Regions from separate parts of the Pseudoalteromonas sp. SD03 genome, predicted to be linked through region 2. Evidence: predicted binding sites of a transcription regulator. Region 2 holds the regulator's gene; each other region holds the start of a gene.
The links. Region 2 encodes sigma-54, which starts transcription at its own class of promoters, with help from an activator protein. Its sites were predicted from a motif close to GTTGGCACGNNNNTNGNNT; they were not measured.
Positions count from the first base shown of each region.

Region 1 (7,673 bases), 1.4 Mb from region 2:
AATAGTGTCGTTCATACCTTGTAATAAACTTTCTTCGGTTTCTAAACGCCCTTTTAGCTGGTTAATATTCTTCGTCAGCTGCTCATTAGTTTCTATTTTATTGGTGTACAACATACCCTGCGAAATAGCAGCAGGGTTTTCTGAGGTACTCAAATATTTTTGACCTGTCGTAACGCGCTCCTGCGCACCAGCTACATTTTGTTGATTCTCAAGTATTTTATTAATGTTATTTTGATACATTAAATTATTTGATAAACGCATAATTACCTCGCCGCACTCAGTAAAGTGTCAAAAATAGAACGTGCTGCAGACAGTACTTGAGCCGATGCAGCATAAGATTGCTGAAAACGCAGCAAATTAGCTGCCTCTTCATCTAAATTTACGCCGGATAACGATTCATACCAGGCTTCTGATTGCTGTGCTAAAGCATCAAATGCCGCCCCGTTGGTTTTTGCTTGACTGGTTACTACACCAACATCGGTTACTAATCCAGCATAGGCCTGGTTCAAGGTTTTATGATTATCGGCTGAGGCACTTGCTACCACATTTTGACGTACTAAATCGCTATTTTGTAAGTCAGCGAGTTTTTGACCATTACGGTTATCATCAAAACCGCCTTCATTAAATTCTAAATTAAAGGTATCACCTGTAGCCGGTACCCCTTCAATATTAAAGTCAAAACCATAGCCATCATAAGGAGGCCCCGCTTGCGCCAAAATATTGTTAGCAGGCGGTGTAACCGTAAACGTGGTTGTACCATTACCATCAGTAAGTTGATATTCGTTAGCATTAGCAGTTTTAACAATGTTAATAGGACCATTTGCTAAGCCTAAAGGGTTTGTAAAACTGCCGGTAGTTACATCGCTCACATCACCCGGTGAAATAGTCCCAGTGCCTGTATTATCAAGCCCGTCTGCTGTTCTAATTGGAGAGGCCAATGCAATGTCTTCTCCTCGACCTGTTGTCAGCGATATATTGCCAGCCGCGCCACTATTAAGTTTTATCTGAAATTGATCACCGGCATTACCGGCTCCGGTTACGTTTAGCTCTAAACCAAACGACTCCCCGCTGGTGATTGCCGCAGAGTCAATAATGCCACTCGGTGGAATAACAGCTAACGATGCACTGCCTAAAGGCTCGCCTTTATTATCTATTGGCTGAATACTTACTTCGTTAGGGTTCCCCGTATAGGTGATCACAAAATCACTCGCTGGTAGTTCACTGCCTTTACCAGCTTCAACGGTTGCTGACATATTAGCTGTTCCGGTATTTGCTTGATAAACAAAAGCACTGACCGTTGGGATATCAAAAATATCGCCTCCAAGCTCACCGTTTGCATCCATTCCTAAACGGTTTTGCTGATTAAACGAATCAGCAAGCGCAATGCCCATCTGACCTATTTGATTTTGTGCAGGCACCAAAATATCGTCTCTAAATGCCAATAAGCCACCAATTTTACCTTTGAGTTTAGTGGGATCTATTTCTAGTGGAACTGCTTGGCCACCATTTACATCTAAGCGTAACTCTTTAAAATTGGCATCGGGATCGCCACTAATCGAAAACAAGTTAAATGAACCATTTTGCATAACAACCGCTTCACCTGTGCCCATAAATACTTGTTTTTCACCATTAGGGCCATCGAGTGTTTCTATATCAATTAGTTTTGATAAATCACGTATTGCTTTATCACGCTCGTTGTAAGCTGAGCTAGCATCTGCTTCGTTTTTAGTGCCATGAACACCCGCAATTTCTTGATTTAACGAACTAATACTTTCGATTAACGTATTCGCCTCTTCAGAAAATATTTCTAATTGCTCATTAACCACTGCTTTTTGCTCTGAAACAATACCTGCAAGCCGGTCCATTTGATCAATCAGATTTTGCGCATCACTCATCACCAATGAACGAGCAACCGTAGATGAAGGTTGGTTAAGTGCTTCTTGCACGTTGTTAAACATCGAGTTGATACTAGTTGATAAGCTGTTTGATTTTTCTGAAAAAATTTGATCAACCCGACTCGCCTCGCTAACAAATTGATCAAAAAAGCTTTTATTTGAGGTATCTCGGTTTAATTGCTTTTGTGCAAACTCATTTAATAACCGGTACGTTTGACCGCGGCCCACCTGATTATCAATCATGGTAGTAAATTCAGTGCGCTCTCGTACATACCCTTCAGTATTAACGTTTGCGATGTTTTTACTTGTCGTTTGCAATAACTCAGAGTTTGCTCTTATTCCTGAATTAGCAATATTTAATAAATTAAACGACATGTTACTCTACTCCTTGGCGGATAACGCTTGTGGCGATATTCTTTAACTCGTTACTGTTAAGCACTCTTTTTATTTTGTCTGCATAGTTAGGGTCGGTTGCATAACCGGCTTGCTGTAAAGAGTCTAAAAATTTGTGCGGCTTTGCTGTATTGTTTAATGCATCTTGATAGCGAGGGTTCTGTGTTAAAAAATCCACAAAATCATTCACGCTATCTTTTATTGAGTCATACGCTCTAAAGCTTGCTTGCTTTTTAACTGCAGCGCCTTGCTCAAACTCTAAAGTGACCTTACTGGCTTTTTCGCCCTGCCAACTTTTATCTGACTTTATATTGAATAAATTATTTGAGCTATTGCCATCACCTTTACTGATAATATGTTTACCCCAACCAGTCTCTAATGCTGCTTGCGCAACCATAACCGCCGGATTTAAACCAATTTTCTTAGCCGCTGTTTTTGCGTGTTCCCATACGGTGCTTACAAATTCCTCAGCATTTTCAAATGTGCCAGACGCTATGTTTTGTTCGCTTTTTTCAGTTGAATCAACGAGCGGCACTTTTTCAGTGACCTTTTGGTTTTCTTGATGAGGTAAGGTGCTACCCGCACGTTGGTCACTAAAGAAATCTGACGTTGTACGAAGAACAGAGCCTGGCATAAAGTTTTTTCCATCTGGCGATAGTTGCTGCACAATTAAATCTGCAAGACCTAAAGAGCCATTTGATGAAAGCTCTGTAGCCATCTGTTGGTCGTGCATTTCTTCAAAAAACTTCACGCCACTTGCATTAAATGGGCTTTCTTTGTCTTCAAAAGCCTCATTGGCTTTACGCATACTTTTCAGTAGCATTTGGGTGAAGATAGCTTCAAATTGTGCCGCCGCTTTTTTTAACGCCGCTTTAGATGCATCGGTTGATGCATCACCGCTGTTTAAAGCATCTCGACGCAAAGAGTCTAAGTTGCCTAAATCAAAAAAGTTTTGCTTATCTAGATGATTTGTTTCCATCAGCTTTTTGACACAATAATTAATAATACCTAGTTAAATGCAATAATTGAGCCAAAAGAAGAGTAGCGATGAAAGGTTAAGGATGAAAGGTTAAGGATGAAAGGTTAAGGGTTAAAGACCCTAGGGCTTAGGGTCTAGAATCTTATAAAACTAAATTACAACAAGCTGACCGTTAATTGCACCGGCTTCTTTAAGTGCTTCAAGAATCGCCATTAAATCGCCAGGGGCAGCGCCAACTTCATTAATAGCACGAACTAAATCATCAAGGCTTACACCTGGGTCAAATACAAAAGCACGTGAATCATCTTGATTAACGTCAATAATACTTTGTTGGGTAACCACTGTTTCCCCCTCAGCTAGAGGATTTGGCTGCGCCACATTTTGTTGCTCAGCAATGGTCACAGTAAGGCCACCATGTGTAATTGCCGCAGGTTGTAATTTTACATTTTTTCCAATAACTATAGTGCCGGTACGTGAGTTAACAATTATTTTTGCCGAAGTATCCGCAGGCTTAAACTCTAAGTTTTCAAGAGTTGATAAATACGATACACGTTGCGAGGCATCACGAGGTGCAATAACGCGAATAGAAGCTGCATCGAGTGCTTGAGCGCTATTTGGGCCGATTAAATCATTTATGGTTTTCTCTAAACGTTTAGCAGTAGTAAAATCAGGGCGGTTTAAATTAAAGGTAATATAGTCGTTTTGCATAAATGGGCTTTTAACAGCACGTTCAACCGTGGCACCATTTGGTACGCGTCCTACCGTTGGCGTATTAATCACAACGCGACTACCATCAAGGCCTTCAGCGCCTAAGCCACCTACAATTAAACTGCCTTGAGCGATGGCGTAAACATTACCATCAACCCCTTTTAGGAATGTTTGTAATAATGTACCACCGCGCAGGCTGCCTGCACTGCCAATCGATGACACAGTAATATCTATGGTTTGCCCTGGCTTTCTAAATGGAGGGAGTTCAGCATGAACAGCAACCGCTGCAACATTTTTAATTTTTGGCTTTAAACTAGAAGGTAACGTAATACCAAAACTATTGAGCATGCCTTTAAAACTTTGTTCGGTAAAACGGCTTTGCTCACCGGTACCCGGTAAACCAACAACCAATCCATAGCCCACTAATTGGTTTGAGCGCACCCCTTCGACCATAGACACATCTTTAATTCGCTCAGCACTGGCAGTAAATTGCCAGCCTAGTAGCACCATAAAACAAAAAACTTTAAAACCATTCATGTTGAATGTCCTCTAAAAGGGAAACAATGAGCTACTAAAGAAACGCGTTAACCAACCCGGGCTTTGTGCCTCTTGAGTTTGACCCTTACCTGAATACTGAATACGCGCATTCGCAATACGATTAGACTCAACAGTATTATCAGCATTAACATCTTGTGGACGCACTAACCCCTCTAAGCGAATAAATTCTTCACCGGTATTTAGCGTTAGCCATTTTTCACCGCGAATCACTAAATTACCATTTGGTAATACTCGCATCACGTTAACCGAAATATCGCCAACTAGGCTGTTTGATTGATTTGATTTTGAGTCACCTTTAAACGACGCATCACTACCAACCCCAAATTGAATACTATCGCCACCAATATTAACCGGTAAACCACCTAAACCAATAACAGGATCGAGGCTAGCATCTGTTTGTTTATCTGTTTCTGTTTTAGCCGCTTTTGTGGCTTGGGTTGACTCTTGCAATTTAACAGTAATGATATCGCCTGTTCTAAGTGCTTTCTTATCGGCATATAAGTCATTCGATAACTGAGTACTGAATAAAGAGCCAGTTGCTACCACTGGCTCCATATTAGGCTCAGGATACATAGGTGCATAGTAGGGATCGTCCTGCACTACTTCATTATTTTGTGTAGATACACAACCGCTTAACAGTAAAGTCCCTACTGCAAATAACATGATATTACGCATACAATCCCCCAAGACTATAATTGTTGATTGATGTAGCTCATCATTTCATCAACCGCTGAAATTACCTTTGAGTTCATTTCGTAAACTCGCTGAGTTTCAATCAAATTAACCAACTCTTCGGTCACATTTACATTTGATGTTTCAAGTGAACCTTGAATAATTGTACCTAAGCCCTCAACCCCCGGGTTACCTTGAACAGGTGCACCACTTACTGCAGTTTCGGTATAAAGGTTTTGCCCTATAGGCTCAAGGCCCGACGGATTGATAAAATCACTAATAGTAATTTGACCAATAACCACGTTTTCGGCTTGACCTTTAATGCGAACTGACACTTCACCATCTTGAGATACGGTGATTGACTGTGCATCATCAGGCACATTCATTTCAGGCTGAACAACGTAACCGGCACCCGAAGTTACAACTCGCCCCTCACCGTCGGTGGTAAACTGACCGTTACGCGAATAGGCAATATTGCCATCAGGCTGTAAAACCTCAAAAAATCCAGGACCAGAAATCATCCAATCTAATGAATTTTCAGTGGTGAGCATGTTACCTTGGGAAAAGTTTTTCTGATTAGCGACCACTTTCGTACCCGCGCCCAACATTAAGCCTGACGGCATTTCGGTGTCTTGCGATGAGCGACCGCCTGGTTGATTAATATTTTGGTAGAGTAAGTCTTCAAAAATAGCGCGGCTTTTTTTGTAACCCACTGTACTGGCATTCGCTAAGTTATTTGATATAACCGATATATCTGTTTGTTGAGCGTCAAGCCCTGTTTTACTTATCCATAATGCTGGATTCATAATAATATCCTCACGTTATAGTTAAACGATGCGCATCAGCTGTTCTTGACGTTCGTCAATCTCTTCAGCTGTTTTCATCAGTTTTACTTGTAATTCAAATTGGCGTTGATGACTGATCATATCGACCATTTCATGCACAGGATTTACATTCGATTTTTCTAATGTGCCGCCTAATACTTGTACATTGGCTGATGTTTCAACTATTTGGCCTGGTTTAGCTCTAAATAAGCCATCGTTACCCTTCTCGAGTGTAGCGTTGTTTGCATCAACTACTTTTAGCCGATCAACTTCTTCTAAAAAGTTAGCCGGTGCACCTTGAGGGCGAACTTGAATAGTGCCATCTTTGCTAAATTCAATTTTTTCAATCGGTACAGGTAATATGACTGGCCCACCTTCGCCAATAACTTGACGACCGTCGCTGGTAGTCAACATTCCTTCAGCCGTTATATTTAACGAACCCACTTTTGTATAGGCTTCATTACCAGAGGCATCCTGAACACTCAGCCATGCGTTATCACTCATAGCAATATCAAGGCTGCGACCTGTTTCGACAACACCGCCCGATGTCATGTTTGATCCTGGGCGCTCCTGCATAGCAAAAACACGAGTCGGCAAACCTTCACCGAAAGCCTGCATTGACCGTGCTTGCGCAAAATCAGATTTAAATCCAGTGGTATTCGCATTTGCCAAATTATTGGCTTTAAGAGCAAGCCCTTGCATGCTTTGTTTAGCGCCAGATGCCGCTATGTAGACCATTTTATCCATAACATCGACTCATTAAGAAATCTATGTATGAGTAAATGCAATATAAGTGCCAAATTAAATTTAAGTGTGAATAAGATTTTAGGAGAGGAATAAAAAAGGCTGCACTAAGCAGCCTTAGTAAATCAAAATATGATTATCTGATCTGAAGGATGTTCTGTTGAATAGTTGAGTTAACCTCAAGCGCACGAGAGTTTGCTTGGAAGTTACGCTGCGCACTAATCAAATCAACCAGCTCATTGGTTAAGTTTACGTTAGACTGCTCAAGAGCTGACGAATTAATGTTGCCTAGTGTGCCTGAACCTGGCTCACCCGCAATTGGTTCCCCCGAGGTCAAACTTTTTTTCCATGAAGTGTCACCTACTTGCTGCAAACCTTGTGAGTTTGAAAAGCGCACCATGGCAACTTGACCTAAGTAAGTTGAATCACCATTACTGTAAGATGCAACAACTTTTCCATCTGTACCAATATCAATACCCGCTAAGCGACCTACTGTCGCACCATCTTGCTCTAGTGCTTTCACCTCAAAGCGACTCGCATATTGAGTAGGCGTTCTATTTGCAGTACCGGCCTCATCGCGCCAATTAATCGCAATATCATCAAATTGGGCGCCATTAGATAAAATACCCGATAAATTAGTTCCGGTTAAATTAACATCAGTAAAGGTTGGACCAACATTTGGAGCACCATTAGTCGTTGCAGGCAAACCGCTAGCATCAAACCCAAAGGTACTTAGCGGGCTTGGTGTTGCTGTCGCGGCACCAGTTGCATCAAAGGGAGTTTTATCAAGCGTACCATGTACTTGCCATTCATTAGGCGCTGTTTTTACAAAAAAGAATTGTAGAACATGTGGCTCACCAAGTGAGTCATACATTGTGGTCGATGTCGAAGAGTTATAAG
Region 1 covers NZ_CP162514.1:2,576,196-2,583,868, forward strand. Annotated here, with positions in the region: gene flgL (flagellar hook-associated protein FlgL) at 1-261, opposite strand, end outside; gene flgK (flagellar hook-associated protein FlgK) at 264-2,270, opposite strand; gene flgJ (flagellar assembly peptidoglycan hydrolase FlgJ) at 2,272-3,267, opposite strand; gene ABZP26_RS12090 (flagellar basal body P-ring protein FlgI) at 3,418-4,512, opposite strand; gene flgH (flagellar basal body L-ring protein FlgH) at 4,525-5,208, opposite strand; gene flgG (flagellar basal-body rod protein FlgG) at 5,223-6,011, opposite strand; gene ABZP26_RS12105 (flagellar basal body rod protein FlgF) at 6,033-6,776, opposite strand; gene flgE (flagellar hook protein FlgE) at 6,910-7,673, opposite strand, start outside.
Region 1: flgJ (flagellar assembly peptidoglycan hydrolase FlgJ) is a predicted target of sigma-54. The motif match lies at 3,305-3,323, and genes of this name have one in related genera.

Region 2 (7,673 bases):
GCCAACCATGAGCACATTAAAAGCAGAGCTATTAGCTAAAAGCTACAAAGGTCGTGAAGTTGTAAAAAACGTTGGCCTAGAGGTTGAAGCTGGCAGTATTGTGGGGTTACTTGGCCCTAATGGTGCAGGTAAAACCACCACTTTTTATATGATTGTAGGCCTTGTGCCTAGCGATAAAGGCAAAATATCAATTGATGATAAAGATATTACTTTATTACCGATGCACAGCCGAGCGCGTTTAGGGATTGGTTATTTACCGCAAGAGTCGTCTATTTTTAGAAAGCTGACTGTTTATCAAAACTTAATGGCTATCTTAGAAACACGTAAAGAATTAAATAAACAACAACGCGAAGATACCTTAAATAATTTACTTGATGAATTTAGCATTCAGCATATCCGCGATAGTCAAGGTATGGCTTTATCAGGTGGTGAACGTCGCCGCGTTGAAATTGCTCGCGCGTTAGCAGCAAACCCTAAATTTATCCTTTTAGACGAACCCTTTGCGGGGGTTGATCCTATCTCAGTATTAGATATTAAAAAGATTATAGAGCATCTTAAAAACCGAGGAATTGGCGTACTTATCACAGATCACAACGTACGCGAAACTCTTGATGTTTGTGAAAAAGCCTACATAGTTTCTCATGGGGAGTTAATTGCATCAGGCACTCCAGAATATGTATTAAACGATAAAACAGTACGCGATGTTTATTTAGGCGAGCAGTTCAAGCTCTAATATGTGTGTTATTACACTAAGCATCTGCTAAGATTAATTATACTTAGGTCTGTTGACCTTTCAAGGTTGAATTTGCAGCAGTCTGTTTGGTATTTAGGCAAGGCAGAGCCTATGTGGTGTGGTATTCCCCATAAATAGGCGATAACGCAGCATCAATGCCAAACAGGCGCTGCCCTTCGGGTTCTGCCTAGGGACGATTTACTCTTTGTTGCTCGGTTTTGACTTAGCCCACTAGGTTACAAACCTCGCGCCGCAATTAAACCGCCCCTAGTTTGAACAAATTTTAATCCGTAAAGGTCAACAGACCGTAATTTAAAAGGATTGTTAGAGATACATGAGGCAATCATTACAGCTGCGCATGGGCCAGCAACTTACAATGACTCCACAGTTGCAACAAGCAATTCGCTTATTGCAACTCAGTACATTGGATCTCCAGCAAGAAATTCAAGAAGCGCTCGATAGCAACCCCTTGCTTGAAGTTGAAGAACACGATTACAGCGAAGACACTGCAGGTAAAAACGAACAAAAAGCCGATAACGATGACTTAACGCTAAGTGCCTCAGCTGACGATAAACCTAGCGAGTATGAGCAAGATAGCGGCGAAGCAATGACCAAAGACACCATTAGCGATGATATGGCTATGGATGTTACTTGGGATGAATATATGAGCGCTGCGCCTGCCTCTTCATCGGGCCCAATGCCAGAAGATGAATCTATTTATCAAGGCTCTTCGACTGAAACGCTGCATGAGTATTTAATGTGGCAACTTCAACTGACGCCGTTTAGTCCTACCGATGAAGCGATAGCTATTGCAATTGTAGAAGCTGTGGACGATTCAGGGATTCTAACCCTTAGCTGTGAAGAAATATTAGAAAGCTTTAACCAAGAAAACGACGGCGAAGATGAAGTTGAACTTGACGAAATAGAAGCGGTACTAAAGCGTATTCAACTATTTGATCCAGTGGGAATAGCCGCGCGTAGTTTACAAGAGTGCTTGTGTATTCAGCTAAATCAATTTGATAAAGACACACCTTTTTTAAACGAAACAAAAATGATCTTAACCGATCATATTGATTTACTTGCTGCACGTGACTATCGCACGTTAATGAAAAAAACAAAGCTTAAAGAAGATGAGCTAAAAGAAATCATGACGTTGATTCATACGCTCAGCCCAAAACCGGCAGACACTATTGTCAGAGAAGAGTCTGAATACGTTATTCCTGATGTGTCGGTTAAAAAAGTTAAAGGTCGTTGGGTAGTTGAATTAAACCCAGATAGCATGCCTAAGATCAGAGTAAATAGCCAATATGCAGCTATGTCGCGTACGGTTAAATCAAGTGGTGATAGCCAATTTATTCGCTCGCACTTACAAGAGGCTAAATGGTTTATAAAAAGCTTAGAAAGTAGAAATGACACGCTACTTAAAGTAACCAACTGTATTGTGCAGCAGCAACAGGCCTTTTTTGAACACGGTCCTGAGGCTATGAAGCCTATGGTGCTTAACGATGTGGCTGAAATGGTGGAAATGCATGAGTCGACTATATCGCGTGTTACTACGCAAAAATACATGCATACACCACGTGGCATTTTTGAGCTTAAATATTTCTTTTCAAGCCATGTAAGTACTGAAAATGGTGGCGAATGTTCATCAACAGCAATACGTGCATTAATTAAAAAATTAATCGCTGCAGAAAACTCAGCTAAACCATTGAGTGATAGTAAAATTGCAGATATATTGGCAGAGCAAGGAATTAAAGTAGCGAGGAGAACCATTGCAAAATATCGCGAATCTCTAGCTATTCCCCCGTCTAATCAACGTAAAAGTTTGATTTAAGGCGTACAACAAAGAGGAAAATGTTTATGCAACTGAATTTAACTGGTCGCCATGTAGATATTACCGACTCGCTTAGAGACTACGTAAATAGTAAATTTTCGAAGTTACAGAGGCACACTGATCACATAACGAATGTGCACGTTATTCTCGATGTAGAAAAACTAAACCAAAAAGCTGAAGCAACCGTTCATGTTAGTGGCGCTGAGATTTTTGCCTCTACTGAGCATCAAGATATGTATGCCGCTATAGACTCGCTCATTGACAAGCTAGATCGTCAAGTAATTAAACACAAAGAGAAACTTGCTCGACACTAACACTATGAAACTAAGCTCACTTATCTGTCAGGACTGCAGTAAAGCTGCGGTCCTTTTTAATAGTAAAAAAAGAATTTTAGAATTTATCAGTGAATTGGCTCACAATAAGCTGCCCTATTTAACACAACAAGATATTCTTAATGCATTAACTGCAAGAGAAAAGCTTGGAAGTACAGGCATTGGCCGAGGCATTGCTATTCCACATGGTCGCATGAGTGGTGCTCAAGAGCCCCTTGCTTTGATTTTAGTGAGCGAAACAGCTATTAATTTTGATGCGATTGATAACCGACCGGTTGACATTTTTGTCGCGTTAATTGTTCCCGATGGCGATAATCAGCAGCATTTGAAGACGCTAGCCACGATTGCTGATAAGCTCAATGATAAAGAATTTTGTAAACAGTTACGCGCCGCCAAATCGGATAGCGAACTATATCAGGTTATCGTCAGTCAATCGTAGTAACAAAGAAAGGTGATAAATGGAATTAATAATTATAAGCGGTCGTTCAGGGTCAGGTAAATCTGTGGCGTTACGCGTTGTGGAAGACTTAGGTTATTATTGTGTAGACAATATTCCTCTTAATTTATTACCATCATTAGTGCGCAGTGTTTCCGACAGTTATAATAAAATTGCCGTGAGTGTTGATGTACGTAACCTACCTAAAGAGCAACAGCAGTTTAATGAAATCATTGAATATTTACCTGGTTTTACTAAACCAACGGTATTTTATTTAGACAGTGACGATCAAACATTAATAAAACGTTTTTCAGAAACGCGACGTCTCCACCCTTTATCTATTGATTCTTTGCCGCTTGATTTAGCCATAAAAAAAGAAAAACAACTGCTTGATGTATTGATTAATCGTGCTGATTATATGATTGATACCACAGATTTAAGTGTGCATCAGCTTGCTGAGTCTATTCGTGAAAAAATACTCGGAAAAAAAGATAAACAACTGATCATTACCTTTGAGTCATTTGGTTTTAAACACGGCATCCCTAAAGAAGCAGATTACGTATTCGATGCCCGCTTTTTACCAAACCCGCATTGGGAGCCTGAACTTAAGCCACTTACAGGGCTGGACCAACCAGTAAAAGACTACCTAGCAAGTCACAGTATAGTGCAAAAATTTACATGGCAAATTCAAACATTTGTGCAAACATGGTTGCCGCATTTAGAACGAAATAACCGCAGCTACTTAACCATTGCAATTGGCTGTACTGGTGGGCAACACCGCTCTGTTTATTTAGCGCAAACCATTGGTGAAAGCTTTGCAATGAGCCATCCTAATGTAAAAATTCGCCACCGAGAACAAGAATAAAGCTTGCGAGAAGATGTCATGCGCTTAGAAAATACATTTTTAATAAAAAACAAATTAGGATTACACGCTAGAGCGGCGACAGTATTAGCTCAGCTTTCTGTGCAATTTGATGCCACAATCACTTTATTTCAAGATGACAAACAGGCCGCTGGCGATAGCGTGCTGGCACTTATGTTGCTCGAAAGTAGCCAAGGCAAAGAAGTTAAGGTGGTATGCGAAGGCCCCGACGCTGAGCCTGCACTTAGCGCAATAGGTGAACTAATTGACCAACGATTTAATGAGCAAGAATAAAAAAGTTCATTATTAACTCATCATCCTAAGCTTAGGTTAATAGTGGTTGAGGTAGTTTGCTCACATAAAGTAAGATAAACTAAAATTGAATAGCATTTATACCCTTCCAGCATGTAATACAATTTAATTAAGGACGCCAATGCCTGAAGCTTTAGAACAAGATATTCCACTACAACAACTAAAACAGGTGACTAAGTCACTAAATAGTGGTCAATTTGTTCAAGTTAGACGCATGCTGGCAAAAACGGCGCCTTGTGATACCGCACTTCTTTTAGAATCATCCCCGCATAAAATTCGCCGTATGCTCTGGCAGCTTGTTGATCCTGATGTACAAGGTGATGTGCTTGAAGAGCTGTCTGAAGATGTACGTTTGGGTATTATTGCGCAAATGGCACCCGAGCACATTGCTGCCGCAACCGAAGACATGGGCCATGATGACTTAGGGGAAGTACTACGTAGCCTACCTGACACCGTTTATAAAGATGTTGTTAGCGCTATGGATATTCAAGATAGAGAACGTGCAACGCAGGCTTTATCGTATCAAGAGCGCTCTGCTGGCGCATTGATGAATATAGATACCGTTACTATTCGCCCCGATGTGACTCTAGATGTGGTACTGCGTTATATTCGCTTACGCGGCGAATTACCTGAGGGTACAGATGACTTATATGTGGTTGATGAAAATAACTGCTTTTTAGGCGCCCTATCGCTGAGTACTTTATTAACTAATCCCCCTGAAAAAATTGTTCATGAGTTAATGGATGAAGACTGTGAGTCTATTCCTATTTCAATGGATGAGAGCGAAGTTGCACAATTGTTTGAGCGTCATAACTGGATATCGGCACCGGTTGTTGATGACAACGCACACTTGCTTGGGCGGATCACCATTGATGATATCGTTGATGTTATTCGTGAAGACGCTGAGCACAGTTTACTGGGTTTAGCGGGTTTAGATGATGAAGAAGATACCTTTGCACCTGTGTTGAAAAGCTCTAAAAAGCGCTCAATTTGGCTGGGTGTAAACTTACTAACTGCATTGCTGGCTGCAATTGTGGCGAGCTTTTTTGAAAACACCTTAGCTATATTACCAATTCTTGCTGTGCTCAATGGTATTGTCCCGTCAATGGGTGGGGTTGCAGGCAGCCAAACCTTAACTTTGGTTATTCGCGGTATCGCGGTGGGCCATATCAACCAAACTAACCAACGTTTTTTATTATTAAAAGAACTCGCTATCGGCGCGATTAACGGTATGGTTTGGTCTATCCTAATTGCCGGTGTCGTTGCGCTTTGGCAATGGGATTTCAAACTCGGTGGTGTTTTAGCGTTTGCTATGTTTATGAATTTAGTTGCAGCAGGTATTGCGGGTGCTAGTATCCCACTATTGCTTAAAAAAATGAAAATAGATCCAGCACTTGCAGGCAGTGTGGTACTAACCACGGTAACTGATATTGTTGGTATATTTGCCTTCTTAGGTACTGCGACTTGGTTATTGATTTAATCTTTTTATAAACAAAAACACCGCATCAATACGCGGTGTTTTTGTTTAAGCCGATAGTTACTTTACATAAGTTAAGGCTACTTAGCGCGTTGGCGATTACCACCTACCTTAGGTTTAGTGTTGGCTTTTTTAAACTGGCTAAAGCCAGTATGACGAGTCAGCGCAGGACGACCGCCCTTGTTACCTTTTCCGCCTTTGGTTTGTCTTTCATCTCGTCCTTCTTCAGGGACTAAACAGTTAGGTCCTTTACCAATAAGCTTGGCTTTGCCCATGTTACGCAGGGCTTCGCGGATCATTGGCCAACCGGCAGGATCGTGATAGCGTAAAATCGCTTTATGCAAACGACGTTGGCGCGCTCCCTTAGGCACAGGTACTTGCTCCGTATTATTTTTAATATTACGTAGCGAGTTCATTTCTGTGTGGTAAATGGTGGTTGCGTTGGCCATCGGTGATGGATAAAAATTTTGTACCTGATCAAGCTTAAAATCATTCGATTTCAACCATAAAGCCATGTTTACCATGTCTTCATCTTTAGTCCCCGGGTGAGCAGAAATAAAGTATGGAATTAAATACTGCTTTTTACCCGCTTCTTTTGAGTACTTATCAAATAACGCTTTAAATTCATCATAGGCGCCCATACCTGGTTTCATCATTTTTGATAATGGGCCATCTTCTGTGTGCTCAGGTGCTATTTTTAAATATCCACCAACATGATGGGTTACTAGCTCTTTAACGTAACGAGGATCACGTACTGCAAGGTCATAACGCACGCCCGAAGCAATTAAGATCTTTTTGATCCCTTTAACCTCACGCGCCTTTTTATATAAGTCGATAGTGGGTGTGTGATCGGTATCCATATGCTTACAAATATCAGGATACACACACGACAAGCGACGGCACGTACTCTCTGCTTTTTTGCTGGTACAACGCAGTTTGTACATATTTGCAGTTGGCCCACCTAAATCAGAAATAACCCCCGTAAAGCCCGGCACTTTATCTCTAATTTGTTCAATTTCTTCGATAATCGATTCTTGAGAACGGCTTTGTATTATGCGCCCCTCATGCTCGGTAATAGAACAAAACGAACAGCCGCCAAAACAGCCGCGCATAATATTTACCGACGTTTTAATCATATCGTAAGCAGGGATTTTATCATCGCCATAACTTGGATGTGGTATACGCTGGTAAGGTAAACCAAACACGTCATCCATTTCCTGAGTTTCAAGCGGATAAGCCGGCGGATTCACCCAAATAGAACGATCGCCATGACGCTGAAATAACGCCCTTGCACAACCTGGGTTGGTTTCTTGATGTAAAATACGTGATGCATGGGCATACAAAGGCTTATTAACGCTAACCTGCTCAAATGCCGGCAGTTTAACGTAAGTTTTTTCCCACGGCTTAGGACGAGCAGGCTGGATGGTAATTGGTTTTGCAGCTTCTGCTTGTAAATCGATGCCGGCTTGCTTAAATTCTGATTTAGCACAGCCCACATCATCCGCGCCATAAGGATTAGGAATAGGGTCTATTTTACCAATTTTATCAATGGCTGTTGAGTCACTGCCACGCCAACCAGGTAAAGGCTCTTTACGAATAACTGCCGTGCCTCTAACATCCTGTATGGTATCGATGGTTTCACCGGCAGCGATACGATGCGCTACTTCAACTAACGGGCGTTCGGCAT
Region 2 covers NZ_CP162514.1:450,667-458,339, reverse strand. Annotated here, with positions in the region: gene lptA (lipopolysaccharide transport periplasmic protein LptA) at 1-11, shown strand, start outside; gene lptB (LPS export ABC transporter ATP-binding protein) at 8-733, shown strand; gene ABZP26_RS02175 (RNA polymerase factor sigma-54) at 1,068-2,567, shown strand; gene hpf (ribosome hibernation promoting factor) at 2,594-2,881, shown strand; gene ptsN (PTS IIA-like nitrogen regulatory protein PtsN) at 2,886-3,338, shown strand; gene rapZ (RNase adapter RapZ) at 3,358-4,200, shown strand; gene ABZP26_RS02155 (HPr family phosphocarrier protein) at 4,219-4,491, shown strand; gene mgtE (magnesium transporter) at 4,631-5,989, shown strand; gene ABZP26_RS02145 (YgiQ family radical SAM protein) at 6,067-7,673, opposite strand, start outside.

Region 3 (7,673 bases), 1.2 Mb from region 2:
TTTACTTAGCCCACTAGGTTACAAACCTCGCGCCGCGATTAAACCGCCCCTAGTTTGAACAAATTTTAATCCACAAAGGTCAACAGACCCTAGTGTAGTTGAGGAAAAATAATAACCCTAATTATTACCTGCATTTATCTCTTCGGAGTTTTGCGATTGAAACATCGTAACCTCGTCGACATGCTGACTGACGCTGTTTTTTTGTAAGGCAATGTATAAGTCTGAATGAATATAAATACCGTCTTTACCTGAGGCGATACCAGCGGTTTTAAACCAAGAAAGTAGCTGGCGTTTTCTTCCCGCTAGCTCTAATCGAATACCTCGTTTTTTAAATATCACATCTAGGTCTGCGAGCATGGCCATAACGCTTAAATCAAGATGAGTGAAGCAGGGCACAGCATCAATAATGACACATTGCGTGTCGTCTTTTTGTCTTGCATATTGCTCTAACAAGCGGCGTTTAAAATAACTGGCATTAAAATAGGTTAAAGGAGAATTAAAACGATATATAAAAACCCCTTGTACTGCTTTGGCTTTATCTGTTTCGTCTAAGCTTCTTACTACGCCTTTTATATCCACACCTAAAATGGTGTCTGATGGGCGCATAACAGTTCGAATAAATTGAAATAACCCTAGTAATACAGCAAGGGTAATTCCTGGTATAACACCAATAAACAGCACAGCAAAAAGTGTGGCTGAGGCTAAGTAAAATGCCTGCTTATCTTTAAATTTTAATTGCCAGACTGCCTTTAAATCAAGCAGGTGAACAGAGGCAATTATTAATACAATCCCGAGTGCAGCACTGGGAATAAACTCAAGCGGCGCCGTTAAAAAAAGAGCGATAACGCCAATAATAGCGGCAGCTATAATCGAAACTAATTGGGTTTTTCCGCCAGAGTCGTCGTTTACGGCTGTGCGTGAGTCGGCACCACTAACGGCAAAGCCTTGTGATAATGCTGACGCTAAATTAGCGATGCCCAAGGCTCTAAATTCTTTATCGGCATCGATGTCGTAGCCATTCTTTGCTGCAAAGCTTCGCGCCGTTAGCATCATGCTGACAAAGCTAACTATGGCTAAGTTGAGTGCCGGTACAACAAGTTCTCGAATAATACCCACGTCAAATACTGGGGTGTTAAACACAGGCAAACCACCGGTTACTGTGCCTATGGTTTTTATTTCAAACTGCTCTAAATTAAACAACCAAACGAATACCGCACCTAGTGCAATGGCAAACATAGAGGCTGGCCATGTAGGTTTTAAGCGCTTTAACACAAAGTAAACGCCGAGGGTAAATAAAGCCATTAATAAGGTGGGAATATGAGTTTGCGATAAATACGTAGGAACGCCACCTAAACGCTCAAGCAAGTAGCGCTCATCAAAGGTAAAGCCAAATACTTTAGAAAACTGACCAACAATAATGGTAATAGCCACACCGTTTAATAACCCCATTAAAATTGGTTTAGATAAAAAGTCGGCTAATACACCTAGCTTAAAGCGGCTGGCAATAAAGCACCAAAAACCGGTCATTGCGGTCATGGTGATCACTAATTGCCAATGTTTAAAGCTATCGCCTGCAGCAAGTGGAGTAACAACTGCTGCAATAACCGCACATGTTGCGGCATCAGGGCCAATAATAAGCTGTTTAGAGGTACCAAAAAGTGCATAAAGCATCATAGGTAATACGCAAGAATACAGGCCAACTGCAGCATTAACGCCTGTAAGTTGCGCATAAGCTATAGCAACAGGTAAAGCAACGGCTGCAACCGATAATGCCGCCCTCACATCATCAGCAAACCATTGACGTTGATAATTAAATAAGGTGTGTAAACCTGGCATAAAGCTATATAGACGCGACAACACTTCAAATTCCCTGCTAATAATTAGGAGTCGATAGTAAGTTCTCTTTAATAATAAGTATAGTAACTAAACGTGTTATATGCGCTAAATAGGGGGATTTCTAGTGTATTAATAAGAGGAATATAGTTTAAAAACAAAAAAGCCCAGCAAGTTACTGGGCTTTGTAAGTAAAATGACTGCTTTAAAAATTAGCTATTCAATTGACCAGTAGATGATTCTATGTGGGCGCGAACAAACCACTGATATTGCTCAAGCTCTGCAAGTTGCGCAATGATCATATCTTCAGATACCGGATCAAGCTCAGCAAGTGATTCTATGGCTTTACGGTGATCACCGTTAACGCCGTTATATACTTTGTCTAATGCGGCTAAGTGTTCAGTTACTAAGCCTTTACCTATGGCGTAATCTTCCCATGTACGACGCTCAACAATCGATTTTGGTGTGCCAACTGGGACGCCGCCTAAAGTGGCAATACGTTCTGCTATGGTGTCGGTCATTTCACGGACGGTTTCTACTTGTGGGTCTAGCATTTCATGTACGCCAATAAAGTTTGGACCTACTACATTCCAATGAATATGTTTTAAAGTTAGCTGTAAATCAATTAGCGCTACCATGCGATTTTCTAGTACAGATATTGCTTTATTTGCTGATTCGTTTTCTACACCGGGAGCGGTAAATTCAGCGACTTTATTTGCATTATTACTGTTACTCATGATTCCTCCTACTATTTCAAAAATAGTGCTCGCTTTACTCTAGTGAGTATTTAAATTGCGATAACGAACACCTCTTGTATTTATAGAAGCAATCGTCATGCCGATAGTGACATAGTTTTAACTAACTGAAAAATAGCAGTTTAATTTTTATTTATAGTACTTGATAAAGCAGTAAGATTAAGTGCATATGAAAAATATGCACTTTTTTGTAAATTCTGCAAAACAGCAGTACTTTAAAGTGTTAGCGAATAGCGTGCCCTTTATAGTGGTTATAATGAAGGTATTATCATTGTTGATTAATGTCCTGTTACATATACTCAACTTAAAGATTCATTAAAGGAGAAGTGTATGTTGAGATTTTTTTCCATCGAGCAAGGAGTGATCAAAGAGTTAGCGCCTTTACCTGATACCCCTGTTGAAGTATCCATAAAGAATGCACATTGGATTGATACTATTAATCCAACACCGCAGGAGCAAAATGCGCTTGCAAAAACGCTCAATATAACTTTTCCAGATTCGGTAGATGTAGAAGAGATTGAAACGTCGTCTAGGTGCTTTATCGATAATGAAGGTTTACATGTGCATGCATTGTTTATGTCACCTAATGAAGGGCGATTTAATACTGTAACGGTAGCTTGTTTGTTGCAAAACAATTGCTTACTTACTATTCGTGATGAGGAATTGGCTGATTTTAGACTACTGCGCTTAAGAGCGCGCAAAGGTCAGGTGGCATGCGATACAGCAAAACAATTATTAATCACTTTATTTGATCAAAAAGTTGAAAACCACGCGGATATGCTCGAAGACATGCATCATCAATTAGAGAAGCTCAGTGCTTATGTACTTGAAGAAGATAACTCAGACTTAGAAGAGGCGGTTGGTCGCATAGCTCGCTTAGAAGATGCTAATGGTAAGGTGCGTTTATGTTTAATGGATACGCGACGCAATATTTCGTTTTTAATACGCCGTATAGGCGCGCAAAATGACGAGCGCGAATCTCTTAGAGAAATTGTACTCGACATAGAAACTTTAATGTCGCACTGTACCTTTTTGTTCGACAAGGTGAACTTTTTGATGGATTCAACACAAGGCTTTATTAATATTGAACAAAATCAAATTATTAAAACCTTTTCTATTGCCTCAGTGGTTTTCTTACCGCCTACAGTAGTGGCTAGTGTTTATGGTATGAATTTTAATATAATGCCTGAGCTACAATGGGAATGGGGTTATCCATTTGCAATTGGCATTATGTTGCTGTCGGGCTTTGCCCCTTATTTATTTTTTAAACATAAAGGGTGGTTATAATACTTTAATATTGCAAGCTGAGCGCTCAAATCATTACCCGGTATATTGATGTGCTTTTAATACTTCAAGGGGAATAATATCTAGCGCTTTTTGGTTTGTTGCTTCAAGTACAACAGGAGGAGCAACATTTGCAGCAATGGCATGATACCAACGAATCGCACATAAGCACCATTTATCGCCAGCTTTTAAGCCTGCAAAATCATATAAAGGATTAGGGCTAATTAAATCGTTACCTTGCGCCTTAGAAAATTGCAAAAATTCGTCGGTCATAATGGCGCACACACTGTGATTACCAAAGTCTGAATCTGGCACATAGCAAAACCCTTCGCGAGTATAGCCGCCATTGCCACAACATAGTTGTAGGCGAGTTCCCAGTACATTTAATTGATTAGCCATATAACAAATTACCTTTTAGTGATAACTGCTGAAAAGAGCTGCTTACCATAACAGGCTGTTAGTGACTTAGCTATATGCGAAGAGGCTTCTGGGTAGGTATTTGTTTATAAAATAGCTGCGCTTTGAGTAAATTCAAAACGCAGGTTTTTTATTGTGCTATTAAGTTAAGATAATAGCGCCGCAGCTAAGCGCACAAAATCAGAAGAGGTTAAAATACCTACCAGCTGACCTTGCTCACTAACCACAGGCATACAGCCATGGCGATTCTCTACAAAAAACTTAACCACATCTGATAATGGCTGGGCTGGAGTAACACTAATAAAGTCACTCACCATAATATCTTCTACTTTTGTGAGTTTTTCTTTGCGTTGTAATGCATTTGCGCCAAAAGTAGCCATGATCCCCATTACTTTGGCAACCATAATTTTTTGCGTAAGCATGCCAACAAATGCGCCATCTTCGTCGATAACGGGAATGTGACGAACATTTTTTTCTTTCATTAAATTATGTGCGTCGTGCAAAGTACTTTTTATATTCACTGAGAATGGGTTAGGTGTCATTAAGTCTGCAACGTTTTGACTCATGTTTATTCCTTTATAAAGCGTGTGGTATATCACATTATATTAGCGCGCTTTTTAAGCTTTGCACCTTATTGAGATCAAGGTTTTTGCAGATTTAATTCACAGGAGGGAAACAGGCATCACTTAATAAAACACCCTAAAGCGTTTTATTAAGTGATAAAAAATGACTATGGGTGAATGTTATTCGTAACCACGTTCTTTTTTAGTTTTAATAACCGCAATGTAACCGTGCCAACTAGCGTAACTAAGTAGTGGCATAATAATAATGAATCCAGCGGCACCCGCAGCAAAGCCCAGTGCCACAAGTACAAATATACAAATAGACCACACCAGCATGGCTGCAAAGTTTTCTTTAACTGCATGTATTGAAGAAACCACGGCAGTCATTATATCAACGCGTCTTTCCATCATAATTTGCGGGGTAAATGCCGAAATTGAAAACACACTAACCAGTAAAATACCGCCAATAATACTGCCTATGGTTAAAAACGCCGAAAGCTCTTCAAATGTTGGGTTTGCATGGCTTGGGTACAATGCATGAACAATTGCAGCTAAGCGCATCCAAATAACCATAATTACCATAAGTAACACGGCAAAACCCCACTCACCTACAGGGTTACGAAACATCGATTTTAATGAATGGCTTAAAGTAGGTTTATGGCCTTTTTCAAGCTCCCAAGCCACATCGTACAAACCAACCGCAAACACAGGACCTATTAAGGCAAATGCAACCGTGGCTGGCAGTATGGCAAGGTGGCTGTCGGTAAGTACAACAGAGTAAACAATCGCTACGGGAATAAGTGTGAAGATTAAACCGTAAATTAAGCTCAGCATGGGCGCGCGCGCCATATCCTTAAACGCTAACGAAAGCCAATGAAAAGCGGCAAATGTATTTACTTTGTTGCACTCTAAACAACGTGCGAATTTGGTGTCTTTTTCTATTGTGTTTGTAGTTGGCATAAAGATGCTCCTTTTTTAGTCACCTTTTAGTTTTAGAACATAGATGTTTTATTTACAACTCATAAACAACTTATACGCAAGATTTAGTTGCATTGTTCATTTGTTAATCATTTTTATTGCGTGTTAGCGATTAGGTATATTTTTGAGCACGTACTTAAAAAAGTGGGTTCGTATTTCTTTTACACAGTGGTAATCTAAACGCTGTAGCTAATTTTAAGAGACCGTAATGAAGGAAAATAAACAACAATATCAAGGAGCTTTACTGAGCAGTAAACGGTTTTTACCTCTGTTTGTGACACAGTTTTTCTCCGCTTTAAATGACAATGTTTACAAGCAATCAATCCTCCTTATTTTAATTTTTCAGGCTGCTACGGTGGCCGATGGTGCTTTTTATTCTAACGTGGCTGCGGGATTATTTATTTTGCCATTCTTTTTATTTTCGGGCATGGCTGGTCAAATTGCAGAAAAGTTGGAAAAATCAAAGTTGATCAGCATCGTAAAGTTTTGCGAAATTCCAATAATGCTGGTGGGCGTGGTATCTATTTTAACCGAGCAGGTTTGGTTAATGTTAGGTACTGTGTTTTTAATGGGTTTACAAAGCACTTTTTTTGGGCCATTAAAATACTCAATTTTACCGCAGCATGTGGCTCCTCATGAATTAACCAAAGCTAATGGGTTAGTTGAATCTGGCACTTTTGTGGCTATTTTATTGGGCACCGTATTTGGCACTTATTATATAACTCAAGCTGCAGGCCCTGTTTATATCAGTATCGCGATAGTGAGCTTGGCGGTTATTGGTTATTTGAGTAGTCGTTTTATACCAAAAAGTGCTGCGAATGATGCTAATTTAAAGGTATCGCTTAACCCTATTTCCTCGACCAAAAGTGTATTTAATGCGCTTAACGCACAAACCGAGTCGGTGGGTAAATCAGTATTGGGGATCAGTTGGTTTTGGCTTATTGGTGCAGTGATATTAACCGCGCTCCCTAACTATGTAAAACATGTAATGGGAGGCGATGAGCTGGTGGTTACCTCAGCTTTAGTGGTGTTTTCGTTGAGTATTGCATTGGGGTCTTTACTTTGTGAGAAGCTATCGCGCTCACGTATTGAGTTAGGCATTGTGCCTTTTGGGGCGCTTTTAATTAGCTTGTTTTTATATTTATTAAGCCAAGAGCCAAGCATTGAGTTTTATCGCCAAACTAATGAATCGCTGCTTACGCTTGAACAAGTGATTAATACCGGCGATATGCTCTGGCACTTTATTTGGATGGCTGGTATTGGTATAGCTGCGGGTTTTTATACGGTGCCACTGTATGCACTTATTCAGCAGCGTACTCACCCAGATAGCCGTTCACGAGTGATTGCTGCCAATAATGTACTAAACGCCTTATTTATGGTGGGCAGCGCTGTTTTAAGTATTGTTACCCTAACGCTTTTACACTGGGAGATTTCACAATTACTGTTGTTATTAGCAGGGCTTAATTTACTGATATCGCTGTACATATATAGCAAAGTGCCTGAGTTTTTCTTACGTTTTATTATTTATATTTTAGCGATTTGCATGTATCGAGTACGCACTAAGGGAACGCTTAATATGCCCGATGATGGGGCTGCCGTAGTGGTGAGTAACCATGTTAGCTTTGTTGATTGGATGTTTATTTTAGCCGCGTCACCTAGGCCAATTCGGTTTGTCGTGTTTGCCCCTATTTATTATTCACCAGCACTTAATTGGTTGTTTAAAATGGCCAAAGCCATTCCAATTGATAGTGAAAAAGCAAATCCTAAGGCGTTTAATAAAGCCTTTGACGATATCGCTCAGGCACTAGAGCGTGGAGAGCTGGTGGGAATTTTTCCTGAAGGC
Region 3 covers NZ_CP162514.1:2,822,618-2,830,290, reverse strand. Annotated here, with positions in the region: gene ABZP26_RS13215 (SulP family inorganic anion transporter) at 118-1,860, opposite strand; gene dps (DNA starvation/stationary phase protection protein Dps) at 2,046-2,570, opposite strand; gene corA (magnesium/cobalt transporter CorA) at 2,919-3,875, shown strand; gene ABZP26_RS13200 (DUF2237 family protein) at 3,909-4,271, opposite strand; gene ABZP26_RS13195 (HPP family protein) at 4,436-4,855, opposite strand; gene ABZP26_RS13190 (DUF2189 domain-containing protein) at 5,033-5,812, opposite strand; gene ABZP26_RS13185 (MFS transporter) at 6,039-7,673, shown strand, end outside.
Region 3: dps (DNA starvation/stationary phase protection protein Dps) is a predicted target of sigma-54. The motif match lies at 2,657-2,675, and genes of this name have one in related genera.

Region 4 (7,673 bases), 1.4 Mb from region 2:
GCTAAAAGTGGTGATCAGCAAGTTGTTGAGCAAGTGTCGATGCAACAGCTACTAAGTGAAGTTAAAGCCGGTGCCGATGCTATGGTAGCGCTCAATGATAGCGAATTAAATGTGAGCTTACCTGAACCCGATATTGAAATTATGGGTAACAAAACAGCATTGGCAAGCGCAATTCAAAACCTAATTCATAATAGTATTCAAGTCATTGGCAGTGGTGCACAAGTACATCTTAGTGCTTTGCGTGATATACAAGACTCTGATTATGTTCGCATTAGTGTTAGTGATAATGGCCCTGGGCTTGATTTAGCACAAACTGAAAAAATATTTGAACCCTTTTATACCACTAAAAGCCAAGGTACTGGTTTAGGACTTGCCGTTGTAAGTTCAGTGGCCAGTGCACATCAGGGACGTGTTGAAGCAAACAACAACCCACAAGGGGGAGCAATTTTTAGTATGTTGCTACCTATTAGTGTCACATCTAAATTAGGGGAGTCACAATGAGTAACACTATTTTAGTTGTAGAAGATGACGCCGGACTTCGTGAAGCATTAATTGATACGCTTGAAATGTCAGGTATAGCCTGTATGGCCGCCAATAGTGCCGAGCAAGCCATGGTGCTACTAAAAAAAGAAGCATTTTCATTGGTGGTCAGTGATGTACAAATGGGCGCAATGAGCGGCTTGGATTTATTACGTAGTATTAAATTAAATTACCCTGATTTACCCGTACTAATGATGACGGCCTACGCCACTATTGATGATGCTGTAGAGGCTATGCGTTTAGGCGCGATTGATTATATGGCCAAGCCATTTGCACCAGAAGTGCTATTGAATATGGTGAGTCGTTACTTACCAGAAAAAGAAAAAGAAACAGACGGGCCCATTGTCGCCGACCCTAGTAGTATTCAATTACTCGAACTTGCTAATAAAGTTGCTCGTTCAGATGCCAGTGTGATGGTGCTTGGGCCAAGTGGCTCTGGTAAAGAAGTACTGGCGCGTTATATTCATGACAAATCAAAACGCTGTAATGAACCGTTTGTAGCGATTAATTGCGCTGCTATTCCAGAAAATATGCTCGAAGCCACTTTATTTGGTTATGAAAAAGGTGCGTTTACCGGTGCGATACAGGCTTGTCCTGGTAAGTTTGAACAAGCGCAGGGGGGTACTATTTTACTTGATGAAATCACCGAAATGGATTTAGGCCTGCAAGCCAAGCTGTTACGTGTACTACAAGAGCGTGAAGTTGAGCGTTTAGGTGGTCGTAAAACCATTGCACTGGATGTACGTGTGCTTGCCACAAGTAACCGAGAGTTAAAAGAAGCGGTTGCTGAAAACCAGTTCCGCGAAGATTTATACTATCGACTCAATGTTTTCCCACTGCTATGGCGACCACTGTGTGAGCGCCCAGGGGACATTATTGTGTTGGCTAAACATTTGATTGAACGTCACTTAAGTAAAAGCAAAGAGCCAATGGCGTATTTAGATAGCAGTGCAGAGCAAAAACTGCTTAGCCATAGCTGGCCCGGTAACGTACGCGAACTAGATAACGTTATCCAGCGAGCATTAATTTTACGCAGTGGAAATAGTATTGATGAGCATGCTATTTTTATCGAAAATCTAGCCCCAACGCATTTTGTGGCAGAAACTAAAGCTGACATTGAGCCTGTAAAAAGTAGTCTCAGTAACGCTTATTATGATGAAAAAGCAGCGCCTGCAGATGAGCAAAAAAATGATTTGTTAGCCGTCGATACTGGTAGTTACAAAGATGAGCTTAAAGATAAAGAACATCGTATTATTTTAGAAACCTTGGCACGCTGCCAAGGAAAACGTAAAGAGGTCGCCGAAACCTTAGGTATTAGCCCGCGTACTTTACGCTACAAATTAGCACAAATGCGTGATTTAGGTATTTCCCTCCCAGCATAACCCCCATAAGCCCTAAGTTCAATCACTTGAATTTAGGGCTGTCAAAACTCTGACTGCTTAATTATTTTACTTAAAGCGTTGTTTTAATTGGTTTTAATTTTTGGCATGTTTTGTGCTTTATTCTCTTTAAGAGTTTACTGCATTATCAGAGACAATTATGAAAATTCAAAACAGTGCTTTATTTCAAGAAATGCAATCAATGGCTGCGGAGGCCACACGTAGTAATCAAGTTAATAACTTGCCAACGCAAGTGCAATCAACCTCTACAGCACAGTTTGGTGACATGTTGAGTAATGCCCTTAATACAGTGCATGAACTTCAGCAAGACACAGGGCAAAAAGTAAAAGCGGTAGAGAATGGCGACAGAAGCGTATCACTTGCCGAGGCTATGATTGCTTCGCAAAAGTCTTCTGTGGCATTTGAAGCTACGGTACAGGTTCGTAATAAGCTTGTTGAGTCTTATAAAGAAATTATGAACATGCCTGTTTAACTAGGTAGTGGAGAATTATTGTGGCGCAATCTAATCAATCTACAGATCTGGCACTTGCTGATGGCATGATGGAGCAAAGTGAAAACGAAGATCAACAAGAGCAAAAATCAGGCTATTTCAGTGCCCTTGGCGGTGTTGATGTTTTACGTCAAATTACCCTGATTGTTGCATTAGCTATTTGTTTAGCCATTGCTATTTTCGTTATTATTTGGGCTCGTCAGCCAGATATGCGCCCTTTAGGTAAAATGCAAACTGAAGAGTTAATAGAAACACTCGACTTTTTAGATGCACAAAAAATTGACTACCAACTTGATGGCAATGTGGTCTCGGTGGATGAAACTGAATATCAAAATATCAAGTTATTGATGACCCGTGAAGGTTTAGATCAAGGGCCTACATCAGGTAGCGACATTATTATGCAAGACATGGGGTTTGGGGTAAGCCAACGTTTAGAGCGTGAGCGCCTTAAACATGGTCGTGAGCAACAACTTGCCCGTACTATAGAAGAGCTAAATAATGTTACTCGCGCCAAAGTATTGTTAGCGATTCCCAAAGAAAATGTGTTTGCCCGTAGAGAGAAAAAACCCTCTGCAACTGTTGTACTTACTCTTAAACGCGGTCGCTCTCTAGATGGCGAAGAAGTTGACTCGGTTGTTGATATGATAGCTTCAGCGGTACAAGGGCTTGAGCCTTCGCGCGTTACTGTGACCGATCAAAATGGTCGTTTATTAAATTCAGGCTCGCAAACCTCTTTAGCTGCACGCTCGCGTAAAGAATACGATATAGAACGTAAACGTGAGCAAGAATACCTAGAAAAAATCGACAGTATTTTGATTCCCGTGGTTGGATTAGGTAATTACACCGCACAAGTAGATTTAAGTATGGACTTTAGTGCGGTAGAAGAAACACAAAAACGTTACAACCCAGATTTACCTGCGGTAAGAAGTGAAACGACCTTTGAAGAAAATAATATTGGTGGCCTAGCGGTTGGTATTCCAGGCGCGCTTACTAATCAGCCACCAGTTAACTCAACTATTCCTGAAGATGCGATGGCGGGCGGTGCAGGCACTGCAACCTCACCGAGTAGAACTCACAAAGAAGCCACTCGTAACTATGAACTCGATACCACTATTTCACATAAGCGTCAGCAAACTGGAGTGATCCGCAGAATAAGCGTCTCTGTTGCGGTTGATTACCTGCCTACGGTGGGTGAAAATGGTGAAACAACTATGACGCCACGCTCGGTTGAAGCCCTGTCAAATATTCGTCGCTTGTTACAAGGTGGCGTAGGCTTTGATATGCAACGTGGCGATGCACTTGAAGTAGTGACCGTACCATTTGTTCGTGAAGACTCAGCGCTTGATTTTGAGTTGCCTTTATGGGAACAAGATTGGTTTATGAAAATGATGCGCTTAGTATTAGGTGCACTGGTTATTATTGTACTGATTTTAGCTGTCGTTAAACCTATGCTTAAGCGCTTAATTTACCCAGATAATACACTTGAAGAATACGATGAAGATTCTCTTAGTTCAGGTGTTGATCTTGGTGACAGCACATTAGATATGCTAAATAATGACTTTGATTCTGCTTCTGTTGGCTTCTCAAGCGATGGTACACTACGCTTACCAGACCTACACGGCGACGAAGACTTACTCAAAGCGGTTCGTGCCCTTGTAGCCAATGAACCAGAACTATCATCACAAGTAGTGAAAGCGTGGTTAACAGAAGATGACTGATCAAGAACAAAAACAACTACCTCAAGCGTTTGATGTTGATAAACTTGATGGTGTAGATAAAGCCGCAATATTATTGCTGAGCTTAACTGAAGAAGATGCAGCGCAAATCCTCAAGCACTTAGAGCCAAAACAAGTGCAAAAGGTCGGTATGGCTATGGCGGCAATCGATGATTTGTCGCAAGCTAAAATTAGCGCGGTTCATAATTTGTTTATTGAACAAATTCAAAGCTTTAGTACGATTGGTTTTCAATCTGAAGACTTCATCAAAAAAGCACTTACAGCCGCATTAGGTGAAGATAAAGCCGCCAGCTTGATAGACCAAATAGTGATGGGCTCAGGCGCTAAAGGCCTTGATTCATTAAAATGGATGGATTCTAAACAGGTGGCTAACATTATTCGTAATGAGCATCCGCAAATTCAAACAATTGTTCTCTCTTACCTAGAGCCTGAACAGTCGGCTGAAATTTTAGCGCAATTTCCTGAAAAAGTGCGCCTCGATTTAACCATGCGTATTGCTAATTTAGAAGAAGTACAACCGGCAGCATTGCAAGAATTGAATGAAATTATGGAAAAACAATTTGCCGGTCAAGCGGGTGCACAAGCTGCGAAAATGGGTGGCTTAAAAGCTGCGGCAGATATCATGAACTACCTCGATACCAATGTTGAAGGGCAGTTAATGGATTCAATCCGTGAGCATGACGAAGAAATGTCGCAACAAATTCAAGACTTAATGTTTGTCTTCGAAAACTTAATGGATGTAGACGACAGAGGCATTCAAGCAATCCTGCGTGAAGTGCCGCAAGATGTATTAATGAAAGCCATTAAAGGGACCGACGATGCCCTTAAAGAGAAAATTTTGGGTAACATGTCAAAACGTGCTGCTGAAATGCTCGCTGATGATTTAGAGGCTATGGCTCCTGTGCGCATTAGTGAAGTAGAAGCGGCGCAAAAAGAAATTTTATCAACAGCACGTCGCCTTTCTGATTCAGGTGAAATTATGCTTGGTGGTGGCGGTGGTGAGGAGTTCTTATAACCTATGAGTCACTCTAAAGGTCGCCCGTTACATGCAGATGAAGCTGATGAGTTATTAAAAAATTGGCCAATTCCTGATGTTGCTCCCGATGAGCGAAGCTTTCGCAATCGCTCTACGGCTTATGGCACACCCTTAGCCGAGCTATACCGTAAAGAAATAGCAAAAGAGCAAGTAGAAGAACCGGAAGAACCAGAGCTGCCTTCATTAACTATGGTAGAGCTGGAGCGTATTCGCCAAGATGCCTACGAAGAAGGCCTTAAACAAGGGCACGAACAAGGCTATATAGATGGCTTTGACAAAGGCGTAACCGAGGGTAAAGAGGCGGGTTACAAAGAAGGTGTAGAGCTGGGTAAAACACAAGGCCAAGAAGACGTTAAACCCTTAATTGATGAGCAGTTGACCAGCCTGCGTGGCTTACTAGATAGTTTAAGCGACCCGCTTAAAAAAGTGGACGAGCAAGCAGAAAAACAGCTGGTACAGCTAGCCACTATGCTCAGTGAAGCGATTATTTATCAAGAAGTAAAAACATCACCTGATATTATTTTACATACTTTGAAAAAAAGCATTGATGCACTTAATGCAGAACAAGAAAAAGTTCGAATTCATCTTCATCCAGATGACTTATCGCTGATAAAAACCAGTTATGGCGAACAAGCTATTGAAGATAATCATTGGCAATTAATTGCAGAACCCACTCTAGAGCGGGGCGGTTGTGAAGTTAAAACAACGTTATCATCTTTAGATATGACCTTGAAAACCCGTGTCAAAGAAACGTTGGATAGCTTTTTGCATAACAGTGGTATCTAACTTTTTTATTGGCGTGTTATGTCTGTGAGCGATACTTCATTAAGCGAACGCTTATCTCAATACCAACGGCATATTAAAATTCCAGCGCCTGCAGTCGCGGGAGTTTTAACGCGTGTGGTTGGTTTAACACTGGAAGCCAAAGGTTTGCGCGCTCCGGTAGGCAGCCAATGTAAAATTGAAACAATGAACGGCTTTGTTGACGCTGAAATTGTTGGATTTAACGATCAAACTTTGTATTTAATGCCTAACGACCACATTTCAGGCGTACTGCCTGGTGCGCGAGTTATCCCCCAAGTTAATGACACAGGTTTGCCTGTTGGCATGAGCTTACTTGGTCGAGTGGTAGACGGCTTAGGCAGACCTTTAGATGGCTTAGGTAAAATTAATGCAGAACATACACTCAAATTTGCTCAAAATGCAATAAACCCTCTTGCAAGACGCCCCATTAGTAAGCCTATGGATGTGGGGGTACGTGCTATTAACTCGGTGATTACTGTCGGCCAAGGCCAGCGCATGGGCTTATTTGCAGGCTCTGGTGTGGGTAAATCAGTATTATTAGGCATGATGACCCGAGGCAGTGAAGCCGATGTGATTGTAGTGGGTTTAGTCGGTGAGCGTGGTCGAGAAGTAAAAGAATTTATTGAAGAAATACTGGGTGTTGAAGGGCGTAAACGTTCAGTTGTTGTTGCAGCCCCCGCTGATGCCTCACCATTAATGCGATTAAAAGGCTGCGAAAGTGCGGTAACCATTGCAGAGTATTTTCGAGATCAAGGCTTAAACGTATTGTTATTACTCGACTCGGTGACGCGTTATGCTATGGCACAGCGTGAAATCGCGCTGGCTGTGGGTGAGCCCCCTGCAACAAAAGGCTACCCACCTTCAGTATTTGCTAAATTACCTGCGCTGGTGGAAAGAGCGGGTAACGGCGGGGAAGGGCAAGGCTCTATTACTGCCTTTTTTACCGTACTGAGTGAAGGCGATGACATGCAAGACCCGATTGCTGATGCTGCACGTGCCATACTTGACGGACATATTGTTTTATCGCGTGATTTAGCCGACAGCGGCCATTATCCTGCCATTGACATAGAAAAATCGATTTCTCGAGTTATGCCTCAAGTGGTGTCTGAGTCGCACATGCAACAAGCTCGGGTGCTTAAGCAAGTGTATTCAATGTATCAACAGAACAAAGATATGATCACCTTGGGCGCTTATCAAAAAGGCAGTGATCAAATGCTCGATCAGGCGATAAACATGATGCCAAGAGTGAACGCATTTTTACAACAAGGGATGCGTGATGTGATTAGCTATGATGATGGCCTTCAAGGGCTAGCGCAATTATTAGGACAAGCATAATGGCAAAAAATAAACTGCATTTGTTGCTCAGGCTTGAAAACGAAAAAGAAGAAACGTTACGCATGAGCTACTTGCAAGCTAATCAAAATTTGCAAGTAAATCAGCAAAAGCTGCAGGGCTTAAATGACTTTCGACTTGAATACACGCAGCAACTTCATATTAAGGGGCAGTCGGGTTTATCAAGTGCCGGATTTAGTCAGTATCATGCATTTATTGCTAAGATTGAAGAAGCGATACGTCAACAAGCAAGCACTGTTAACACTGCAAAGCAGGTGGTTAGCCAGCGTAAAACCTTGTGGTTAAAGCAACAAGTAAAAGCGAAAGCGGTTGCT
Region 4 covers NZ_CP162514.1:2,544,509-2,552,181, reverse strand. Annotated here, with positions in the region: gene ABZP26_RS11960 (PAS domain-containing sensor histidine kinase) at 1-501, shown strand, start outside; gene ABZP26_RS11955 (sigma-54 dependent transcriptional regulator) at 498-1,922, shown strand; gene fliE (flagellar hook-basal body complex protein FliE) at 2,080-2,412, shown strand; gene fliF (flagellar basal-body MS-ring/collar protein FliF) at 2,433-4,148, shown strand; gene fliG (flagellar motor switch protein FliG) at 4,141-5,181, shown strand; gene fliH (flagellar assembly protein FliH) at 5,185-5,988, shown strand; gene fliI (flagellar protein export ATPase FliI) at 6,007-7,341, shown strand; gene fliJ (flagellar export protein FliJ) at 7,341-7,673, shown strand, end outside.
Region 4: fliE (flagellar hook-basal body complex protein FliE) is a predicted target of sigma-54. The motif match lies at 2,022-2,040, and genes of this name have one in related genera.